Regions from separate parts of the Desulfofundulus salinus genome, predicted to be linked through region 4. Evidence: riboswitches for the same ligand, from Rfam matches in the RefSeq annotation. Region 4 holds a riboswitch; each other region holds the start of a gene.
The links. A riboswitch is a leader RNA that binds a small molecule or an ion and turns the genes downstream of it on or off. The one in region 4 is predicted to bind cobalamin.

Region 1 (2,179 bases), 1.1 Mb from region 4:
GCTCAGGGCCTGTTCATTTTTTTGTTTACTTTAATATTTTATCTTCATCCAGATCGGCGATGCCCGCCTCGCTGAAACTGGCCATCTCGTTAATCACCCGGCAGGCCGCCTCCACCAGGTGCATGGCCAGGGCCGCACCGGTTCCTTCACCCAGGCGCATGTTCAGGTAAAGCATGGGTACCAGTCCTAAATACTCCAGCATCAAACGATGGCCCTGTTCGCCGGAAAGATGAGAAGCAATCATAAATTCCTTCACCCGGGGCTGCAGGGCAACCGCCACCATGGCCGCCGCAGTGGTAATAAAGCCGTCGATGACCACGGGCACCCGCCGGGCGGCTGCCCCCAGAATAACCCCGGCCAGGCCGCCAATCTCCAGCCCACCCACTTTGGCCAGCACGTCCAGAGCGTCTGCTGGATCGGGCCGGTTCACTTCCAGCGCCATGGCTACCACTTTTATCTTCTGGCGCAGAACCTGGTCGTTGACCAGGGTGCCCCTGCCGGTAACCTCCTCGGGGGTATAACCACCCAGCACCGCGGCAATGGCGCTGCTGGGAGTGGTGTTTCCGATGCCCATATCGCCAAGGCCAATCAAAGTGGCTCCCCGGTCGATCTCCCCCTGGACAACCTCAATACCCACTTCCACCGACCGTACCGCTTCCTCCCGGGTCATGGCCGGGCCGCGGGCAATGTTCCCCGTCCCGGGACGCACTTTCCGGTTAAGCACACCGGGGTAATCTACCGGCACCGCTACTCCCACGTCCACCACTACCAGGCGGGCGCCGGCCAGCCGCCCCAGCACGCCGATACCGGCCACCCCCGAAAGGAAAGCCGGAATCTGCTGGTGGGTGATCTCCTGGGGCGCCACACTCACTCCCTCGGCCACCACACCGTGATCCCCGGCCATAATGATAATCACCCGGTCGCCAACCACGGGGCGGGGGTTGCCGGTAATACCGGCCAGTTGGACGGCCAGCTCCTCCAGCCGGCCCAGGCTGCCAGGTGGCTTGATCAGACTGTCCAGCCGTTTTTTGGCTTCAGCCATGGGCTCCAGGTATAGCGTTCCCACTTCGGCAATGGTCTTTTCCAGCAGCAAAACGATCAACCTCCCACGTGTTAAAGTTCAGATTAAATTAAAAAGTCCACAGCCCGAACAAGGCCGTGGACTTTACCATCATCCAGCGGTGAAAGAATCAGCAGGCAGGTCTCCTGGCTCCGGTTCCTCACAACCAACCGCCTTCCCAGCCAGCACTCACCAGTGATATGATTAAACCATGCTGTTACATTTCCATTGCTGAAACAAGTGCCATCGCATGTATCAGCTCATCAGTGAGTTATCCCCACTTTCCAACCTAGCCGGTTTTGGCCCTCGTTCGCTCCGGTGAGCCTCGCGGGCCAAACTAATACTCGGCTCAAGTCGCTCGCTACCCAGCCAACCGGCTGAATAACTGGGGATACTTCAGCAGCTCATCAGTGAGTGCCTTGCCAGTGGCTTATACCGTTGGAGGTTGCTCCCCGATCACAGTGGCGGGACCGCTCAGGATTTTCACCTGATTCCCTATTCTCCCCCGGTTAAAAACGGGGGCACCTGCTGATGTTTAATATTTGCCTGTTGATGTAGTTGTTAGTTCTACGTGCCCGGATATTTTTCCTGCCATGAATCTGAAATTAAAATTTACCGGTATCACTTTACCGGGCGATCAAAATAAATGTTCTTGCCTGTAGCAGAAATGGGAATACCCACCACAATGGGACCCTGGAGTAAACCCATCTGGCGGGCCACCGTACCCACCCGGTACATGATCCGGTTGTCGGCGTTAAAGAGGCTGGCCGTTTTGACCGCCGATCCCAGGGCAATACCCACATCTAAAAGACGCCAGGCGCACAGAGGTCCAGGAAACTCCGGTCCTTCGTGGCTTTGTAAATCCTCACACCGGCTGTAACCGCAGGCTCCGCAATTTAAACCTAAAGGCTTGTTTTCCGTCAGGGAAATGAGCAATACTGCATCGGAGCGGCGTACATTATCGGCATCACGGTCGAAATTAACCTTGCCCCGCTCCCTTCCAAAGCGTTCCATTTCATCAGCCAGCCGGGAGAGCTCTTCTCCCGACAGCACCCGGGTACCCACATAATCCTGGCCGAGCCCCTTGGGAGCGGTCCGGGCCGACAGGGCCATCAATTG
Region 2 (2,179 bases), 540 kb from region 4:
AACTAAAATAACTTGTACGGGGGTGCAGGCACATGAAAAAAACCATCATCGTCTTCAGCGGTGATCTTGACCGGGTTATGGCCGCCTTTATCATAGCCAATGGCGCTGCCGCCATGGGTGACGAGGTTACCATGTTTTTCACCTTCTGGGGATTGAACACCCTGAGAAGGCCGGAGAAGGTTAAGGTAAAGAAGAGCTTTTTGCAGGCGCTGTTCGGCTGGATGATGCCCAGGGGTGCCAACAAGCTGGGGATATCGAAGATGAATTTCGGCGGCCTGGGTGCAAAAATGATGAAGATCGTAATGAGGCAGCAAAATGTTACCCCCCTTCCGAAACTTATCGAATCTGCCAGGGAGCAGGGTATAAGGATGATTGCCTGTACCATGTCCATGGACGTAATGGGCATAAGAAAAGAAGAACTCATCGACGGTCTGGAGTTTGCCGGGGTGGCCACTTACCTGGCCGAAGCCGACGAGGCCAATGTAAACCTTTTCATTTAGCCTTTTAAAGAGCTGCGCTAAAGGGACAGGTCTTTAAAATTTTTTGGCGTGGAGGCAATGCCGTTTTTACCAGCAATTTTACGACGGGGTTCTGGGACTAAGGTTTGGGAAGTTTGTGAGCGGGAAAATTTCTGGACAGGGTATACCTGTTGTGCTATAATTTAGGCAATTGAATAAAGTGGACGGGTGCTCCCTGCCGGTAAAGACAGGGATAGAGGGAAGTCAGTGAAAATCTGACGCGGTGCCGCCACTGTGAATGGGGAGTCCGCCACACAAAGCCACTGGCCCAGCACTCAGTTAATTTGATTCTGCTGTGACAGAGATTAGCTGATGATAAAGATTAAAGTAGCAATGAACGGAAATAAGCATGGCTGAGTGCTGGGCTGGGAAGGCGTGGTGGGGCAGTGATCCATGAGCCAGGAAACCTGCCCGTTCCTTTTCACCGTTTGTACCTACGGTCCATGGGGAGGTGAAAGAGGTTAGAGTATGGATGCTTTTACCCCTGCACCCGGACACGCAGGGGTTGTTAGTTTTTTAAAAATGTCAGATTGCAGGAATAGGTGCTTTATCCCGAGGGATAAGGCTTAAAGGGTGATGTGGTCCACTGTCCGGGGAGCCCCTTCAACTTTTTTAAGGAAACTTTGGGTGACTTGAGGGGGCCATGACCTGAGGGCAGCAGAGGACATGCCTATTCCACTCCTCAGTATCTGTACCGGGGGAGCGGTGGAGCATGTCCTTTTTGTGTTCACACGGTTACATTACCCCCCGGCACCAGGTCGGGGGGTTTTCTTTGTGATGGTTGGGCGGGCCGCTTGCCGGGTGACCTTATTTATAAGGGAGGTCTTTTTATGAGGAAGAATACGGGGATCCTTTTATCCATTCTCTTTCTTCTTTTCCTGTTCTTTCCCCAGCAAAATGCCTGGGCCATGCACATAATGGAGGGGTTTCTTCCCTTAAAGTGGTGTCTTTTCTGGTATGCTCTGACCTTACCGTTTCTCGTTGCAGGTATCCTGTCCATTCAAAAGGCCGTAAAGGTTGACCCGGGTGTGAAAATGCTCCTGGGGCTGGCTGGTGCCTTTGCCTTTGTCCTTTCGGCTTTGAAACTTCCTTCCGTTACCGGCAGCTGTTCTCATCCCACCGGCGTCGGGCTGGGGGCCATACTTTTCGGGCCGTGGGCCATGAGCGTATTGGGCTGCATCGTGCTGCTCTTTCAGGCGGTTCTGCTGGCTCACGGCGGCTTAACCACGCTGGGGGCCAACACCTTTTCCATGGCGGTGGTGGGCCCCCTGGTGGCCTACGTTATTTACCGGTTGGGTGAAAGGTTGGCCCTGCCCCGGTGGCTTTCGGTATTTTTGGCTGCCTTTTTAGGTGACCTGTTGACCTATGTTACCACGTCCATACAATTGGCGCTGGCCTTTCCCGCTTCCCATGGCGGGGTGGTAGCGGCCATGATCAAGTTCATGGGTATCTTTGCGGTAACCCAGGTGCCGCTGGCCATCAGCGAGGGTATTCTGACCATTATTGTTTTTAACTTCCTGGTTGCTCACAACCGCCATGAACTGGAACAACTGCGAGTCTTATCCCGGGGGGTATGAGAATGAGAACCGGTGTAAAAAACCTGTTATTGATTTTCATTGTCCTGGTACTGGCTGTCTTTCCTCTGTTGATGAATAAAAATG
Region 3 (2,179 bases), 1.4 Mb from region 4:
GTATCCATAGAGGTAATCCGGGTCTTCAGCCCATCGGACTTCCCGGAAGGAACTTTGCCGGAGGAAATGAAACAGCAGCTGGCCCTCTATGAAGGTGCCCTGGTCAGCGCCTTCATCCGGGCGCAAAAGCCCCTGTATTCACCCCCAAATGTGTAAAAAGTATGGTAAAATAATAAAGCATCAAAATCTCATCAACTGTAGCAGGGGTGTTTTTTTATGCGTATTGGTCGTTTTCATCACAGGGGAGAAATTTTCTACGGCATAGTTGAAGGTGACACGGTTTTACCGGTGGCCGATCCCTTTCAATCTTTGGAACCGGTATCCGGGCGGCAGTTCGCCCTGCCGGAGCTGGACCTGCTGGCTCCCTGCCTGCCCACCAAGGCGGTGTGTGTGGGGCTCAATTACCGGGACCACGCCCTGGAGCTGGGTATGGCCCTGCCGGATGAGCCGGTCCTGTTCCTGAAGCCGTCCACCGCCGTGATCGGCCCCGGGGAACCCATTGTTTACCCGGCCATGAGCCATCAGGTGGACTACGAGGCCGAACTGGCGGTGGTGATCGGGAAAAAGGCGCGGCAGGTGCGGGAGGAAGAAGCGGCCGGGTACATACTGGGCTATACCTGTGCCAACGACGTTACCGCCCGGGACCTCCAGAAAAAGGACGGGCAGTGGACCCGGGCCAAGTCGTTTGACACCTTCCTGCCCCTGGGTCCCTACATCGTCACCGGCGTCGACCCGGGAGACAGGGAAGTTTCGCTCTACCTCAACGGGGAGCGAAAACAGCATTCCTCCACGTCCCAGTTGATCTTTCCGGTATACCGGCTGGTCAGTTTTATCTCCCGCATCATGACCCTTTTGCCCGGGGATATCATCCTTACCGGTACGCCTGCAGGGGTGGGGCCGGTGCAGCCGGGGGACACGGTAGAGGTGGTTATATCCGGCATCGGCCGGCTGGCCAACCCGGTAGTCAAAAAATAAAATAACCGTTCCAAATTTTGCTTGACGTTGCCGGGCCGGTGTGGTAGAATCCCATATAAACAATAACTGAATAGTCAAACAGGTGCCCCGCAGGGGGAGAATAGGGAAGTCCGGACGGGTGGCATACCACCCGGAAACGGCGCGGTCCCGCCACTGTAGTCGGGGAGCTTATCCCGGTCACTGGGGTTTGGCCGGGAAGGCCGGGATAAAAAGCGATGATCCGTTAGCCAGGAGACCTGCCTGTTTGAGAGAATGGCTGCTCTCGCGCGAAAGGGCGGCCGTGCGCGGAGGATGATGGTAAAGTCCTCAGCCAGGTAAAGTTTTGGCTGGGGACTTTTTATTTTAACCAAACGGAGGTGTCGCGAAATGCCAACGCAAATGGCCAGGGCCCTGGCCGGTGAGATTACCCCGGAAATGAAAAGGGTGGCCGGGCGGGAGGGGGTGGATCCGGAGTTCGTTCGCCGGGGAGTGGCTCAAGGCACCATCGTCATACCCCGCAACCGCGCGAGAAAGAACATCGATCCCGTGGGCATCGGAACGGGCTTTGCCGTGAAGGTAAGCGCCAGTGTGGGCCTGGCGGCGGAAGGGGACACCATCGAGGGCGAGGTCGCTAAAGTACGGGCGGCCGTGGAAGCCGGCACTGATGCCATTATGGATTTGAGTGTGTGCGGGGATATTGACGGTGCCCGGCGGGCCGTGCTGGCGGCAACGACCACGCCCGTGGGTACCCTGCCCGTGTACCAGGCCCTTGCCGAGGCCCGGGAGAAGTACGGGGCGGCGGTAAAAATGAAGGTGGACGAAATGTTCGAAGTTATCGAGCGGCAGGCCGCCGACGGGGTGGATTTTCTGGCCCTGCACTGCGCCACCACCTGGCAGACCCTGCGGGCGGCCAGAAAGCACCGCCGCGTCGATTACCTGGTCAGTCATGGGGGCAGCCACTTAATGGGCTGGATGATTTACAACCAGCAGGAGAATCCCCTTTACGAGCATTTCGACCGGCTGCTGGAGATCTGCCGCCGCTACGATGTTACCTTGAGCCTGGCCGATGGGTGGCGTCCAGGCTGCCTGGCCGACTCCCTGGACGCGGCCCAGGTGCAGGAGCTGGTGGTGCTGGGGGAACTGGTGGCCCGGGCCCGGAAGCAGCAGGTGCAGGTGATGGTCAAAGGGCCGGGGCACGTCCCCCTGGGGCACCTGAAGGCCACCG
Region 4 (2,179 bases):
AAATTTTGGTTAAATATTCGGAACCAGGAATGGTCATCAATCATCACGTTCCTTTAAAAAATTGATCTGATAGCGAAAATAACCCGCCAGGCTTAAGATCACCAACCCCGCTAACACCGCCGCCAGCCAGCGGGGCGAATCAATGTTCACGGGAGTTAAGGGCATGGTCATGGCCTGGACAAAGTTGGGAATAAAAAGAGCAAAGATAAGCGTCATCAATCCGGTAAACAACAACAACGGATTAAAAATAGCTACAGGCTTATACCCGGTCAAACGGATCGCTCTTCTCATGGCAAGGCTGGTCACAATAACCAGGATAAAAAACAGCACCGCAACAAACAGTCCCAGGCGAGAAAGCCCTGTACCCACCATGGAACTGGCTACAATGACTGAAAAGGCCAGGGCAACCAGGCATAAAGGACAGGGTAAAAAACCCAGGGCATACTTAAACCGCTCCAGAGCAGGAGAAATAACAGCCCCTGGCGCCGGCTGTCCTGCAAGGAAATGACAGGAGCTGTTAGAGGCAACCGCCTTACCGGCAAATTCCCCATCTCCCCTGGAGCGAAAACTTGCTTCACGCAAGCAACCCGGGGAGGAACTCCCTGCTCCCTTTTCCTCCTGCAGCCCCAGGTAAATCAGAAATATGGCTACCAGCAAGGCTCCTGCAAAGGTGTAACGATCCAGAAAGGAAATCAGGGTTTGTTGATGTGTACCAAAGAATACAACCAGCCCGTAAAGGATACTCCCGAACAAAAAAGATGTCAGCACCAGCCCCCACCGGCTCAGCCACGAGGCACCCAGGATCAATCCTGTTTTAATACTGAGAACAAGAGTTGCCAGCAGAAGTCCACCATAAATTGACATACAGACCCCTTCCCATCTTGCCTTAATAAAAAATCCCCCATCTACCCAGATGGAGGATTAGCCCTGGCACCACAATCATGCCACGACAAATTAAACCACCCCCCGTCCGCGCAGGTTGGTCCGGTCGTTCCGGTAACGGGCAGGTCTCCTGGCTCGGGTTCACCGGAGCTCCACGTCTTCCCATCCAGCACTCAGCCATGTTATGGTTTCCTTCGCCGTAACCTTATCGTAGCAGTAACCAAATTTCTATCAAAGCAGAAAGCAATCTTACTGAGTGCTGGACAGTGACTTTGCTGTGGAGTCCCTCCCCCTCACAGTGGCGGGACCGCGCCGGATTTGCACCGGCTTCCCTTTTCACTTTCACCCCTCGGGGTAAAAGCACCCGTTCCGGTATGAAATTGTCATCAGGCAGCAGGACATTAAACCATTTGCTGCCATTTAACCGAAAATGGTACACATTAAAACGAATAACCCCGGCCTGTCAGAGACCGGGGTTTGTTTACAATGGCTATAATCCCACGTAAAAAATGGTAAGATTACCACCGGCACAAACCCCTGTTCCCTGGGAGGCTTTCCGTGCCGCGTGCCCGGGCAGGTCTCCTGACTCATGGGTCATCGCCTGCTTCCCGCCTTCCCGGACTCTCCGGTCCAGTGGCCCTGTGGAAAGCTGCTACCCATTCACAGTGGCCCCACCGTCCAGGATTTTCACCTGGTTCCCTTTTACCCCTGCCTGATTGGCAGGGGAACCCGGACACGGCTATGCGGTTAAATCCCTTTACATGAAACAGTAACACATTTCTGATAAGTTGTCCATAGTAAATTGACAATAGAAAACCATTTTTCGTTATAGGGTGCAGTCGGGGCGTGGCAGAGCGGCTTAAAAACGTTAACCTATGCAGGAATAACGGTTAACGGTGGAGAATAACATTTAACCCGCGCATTGCTTTAAGTTTCGGGGAGGGAATAAAATTGATTGATTTCTTAAGCGAAGAATTGCGTTTAATGAAAGAACATAATCTGTATCGTTCATTGTACCTTATAGACGGCCCTTCTGAACCCAAAACCATTATTAACGGTCGGGAAATGCTATTATTTTCTTCTAACAACTACCTTGGTTTAGCTACCCACCCGCGGGTAAAGGCTGCAGCAATAGCCGCCGTAAAAAGATGGGGAACCGGCAGCGGGGGCTCCCGCCTGACCACAGGTAATTTTACTTTGCACCGTCTTTTAGAAAAAAGAATTGCCCGGTTCAAAGGAACCGAAGACGCAATTGTCTTTAACACCGGGTATATGGCCAACCTGGGAGTGATATCGG

Region 1: another riboswitch for cobalamin. It lies ahead of cobT (nicotinate-nucleotide--dimethylbenzimidazole phosphoribosyltransferase); the one in region 4 lies ahead of D7024_RS06050 (DUF2162 domain-containing protein).
Region 2: another riboswitch for cobalamin. It lies ahead of D7024_RS03255 (energy-coupling factor ABC transporter permease); the one in region 4 lies ahead of D7024_RS06050 (DUF2162 domain-containing protein).
Region 3: another riboswitch for cobalamin. It lies ahead of thiC (phosphomethylpyrimidine synthase ThiC); the one in region 4 lies ahead of D7024_RS06050 (DUF2162 domain-containing protein).

What each region holds. Positions count from the first base shown of each region.
Region 1 is NZ_RBWE01000001.1:2,232,693-2,234,871, forward strand. It holds gene cobT (nicotinate-nucleotide--dimethylbenzimidazole phosphoribosyltransferase) at 26-1,093, opposite strand; cobalamin riboswitch at 1,453-1,605, opposite strand; gene D7024_RS11455 (ferredoxin domain-containing protein) at 1,682-2,179, opposite strand, start outside.
Region 2 is NZ_RBWE01000001.1:628,450-630,628, forward strand. It holds gene D7024_RS03250 (DsrE/DsrF/DrsH-like family protein) at 33-500, shown strand; cobalamin riboswitch at 668-947, shown strand; gene D7024_RS03255 (energy-coupling factor ABC transporter permease) at 1,349-2,095, shown strand; gene D7024_RS03260 (energy-coupling factor ABC transporter substrate-binding protein) at 2,098-2,179, shown strand, end outside.
Region 3 is NZ_RBWE01000001.1:2,563,599-2,565,777, reverse strand. It holds gene D7024_RS15450 (class I SAM-dependent methyltransferase) at 1-156, shown strand, start outside; gene D7024_RS12980 (fumarylacetoacetate hydrolase family protein) at 217-975, shown strand; cobalamin riboswitch at 1,039-1,233, shown strand; gene thiC (phosphomethylpyrimidine synthase ThiC) at 1,342-2,179, shown strand, end outside.
Region 4 is NZ_RBWE01000001.1:1,170,346-1,172,524, reverse strand. It holds gene D7024_RS06055 (MotA/TolQ/ExbB proton channel family protein) at 1-37, opposite strand, end outside; gene D7024_RS06050 (DUF2162 domain-containing protein) at 37-864, opposite strand; cobalamin riboswitch at 986-1,265, opposite strand; cobalamin riboswitch at 1,438-1,630, opposite strand; gene bioF (8-amino-7-oxononanoate synthase) at 1,834-2,179, shown strand, end outside.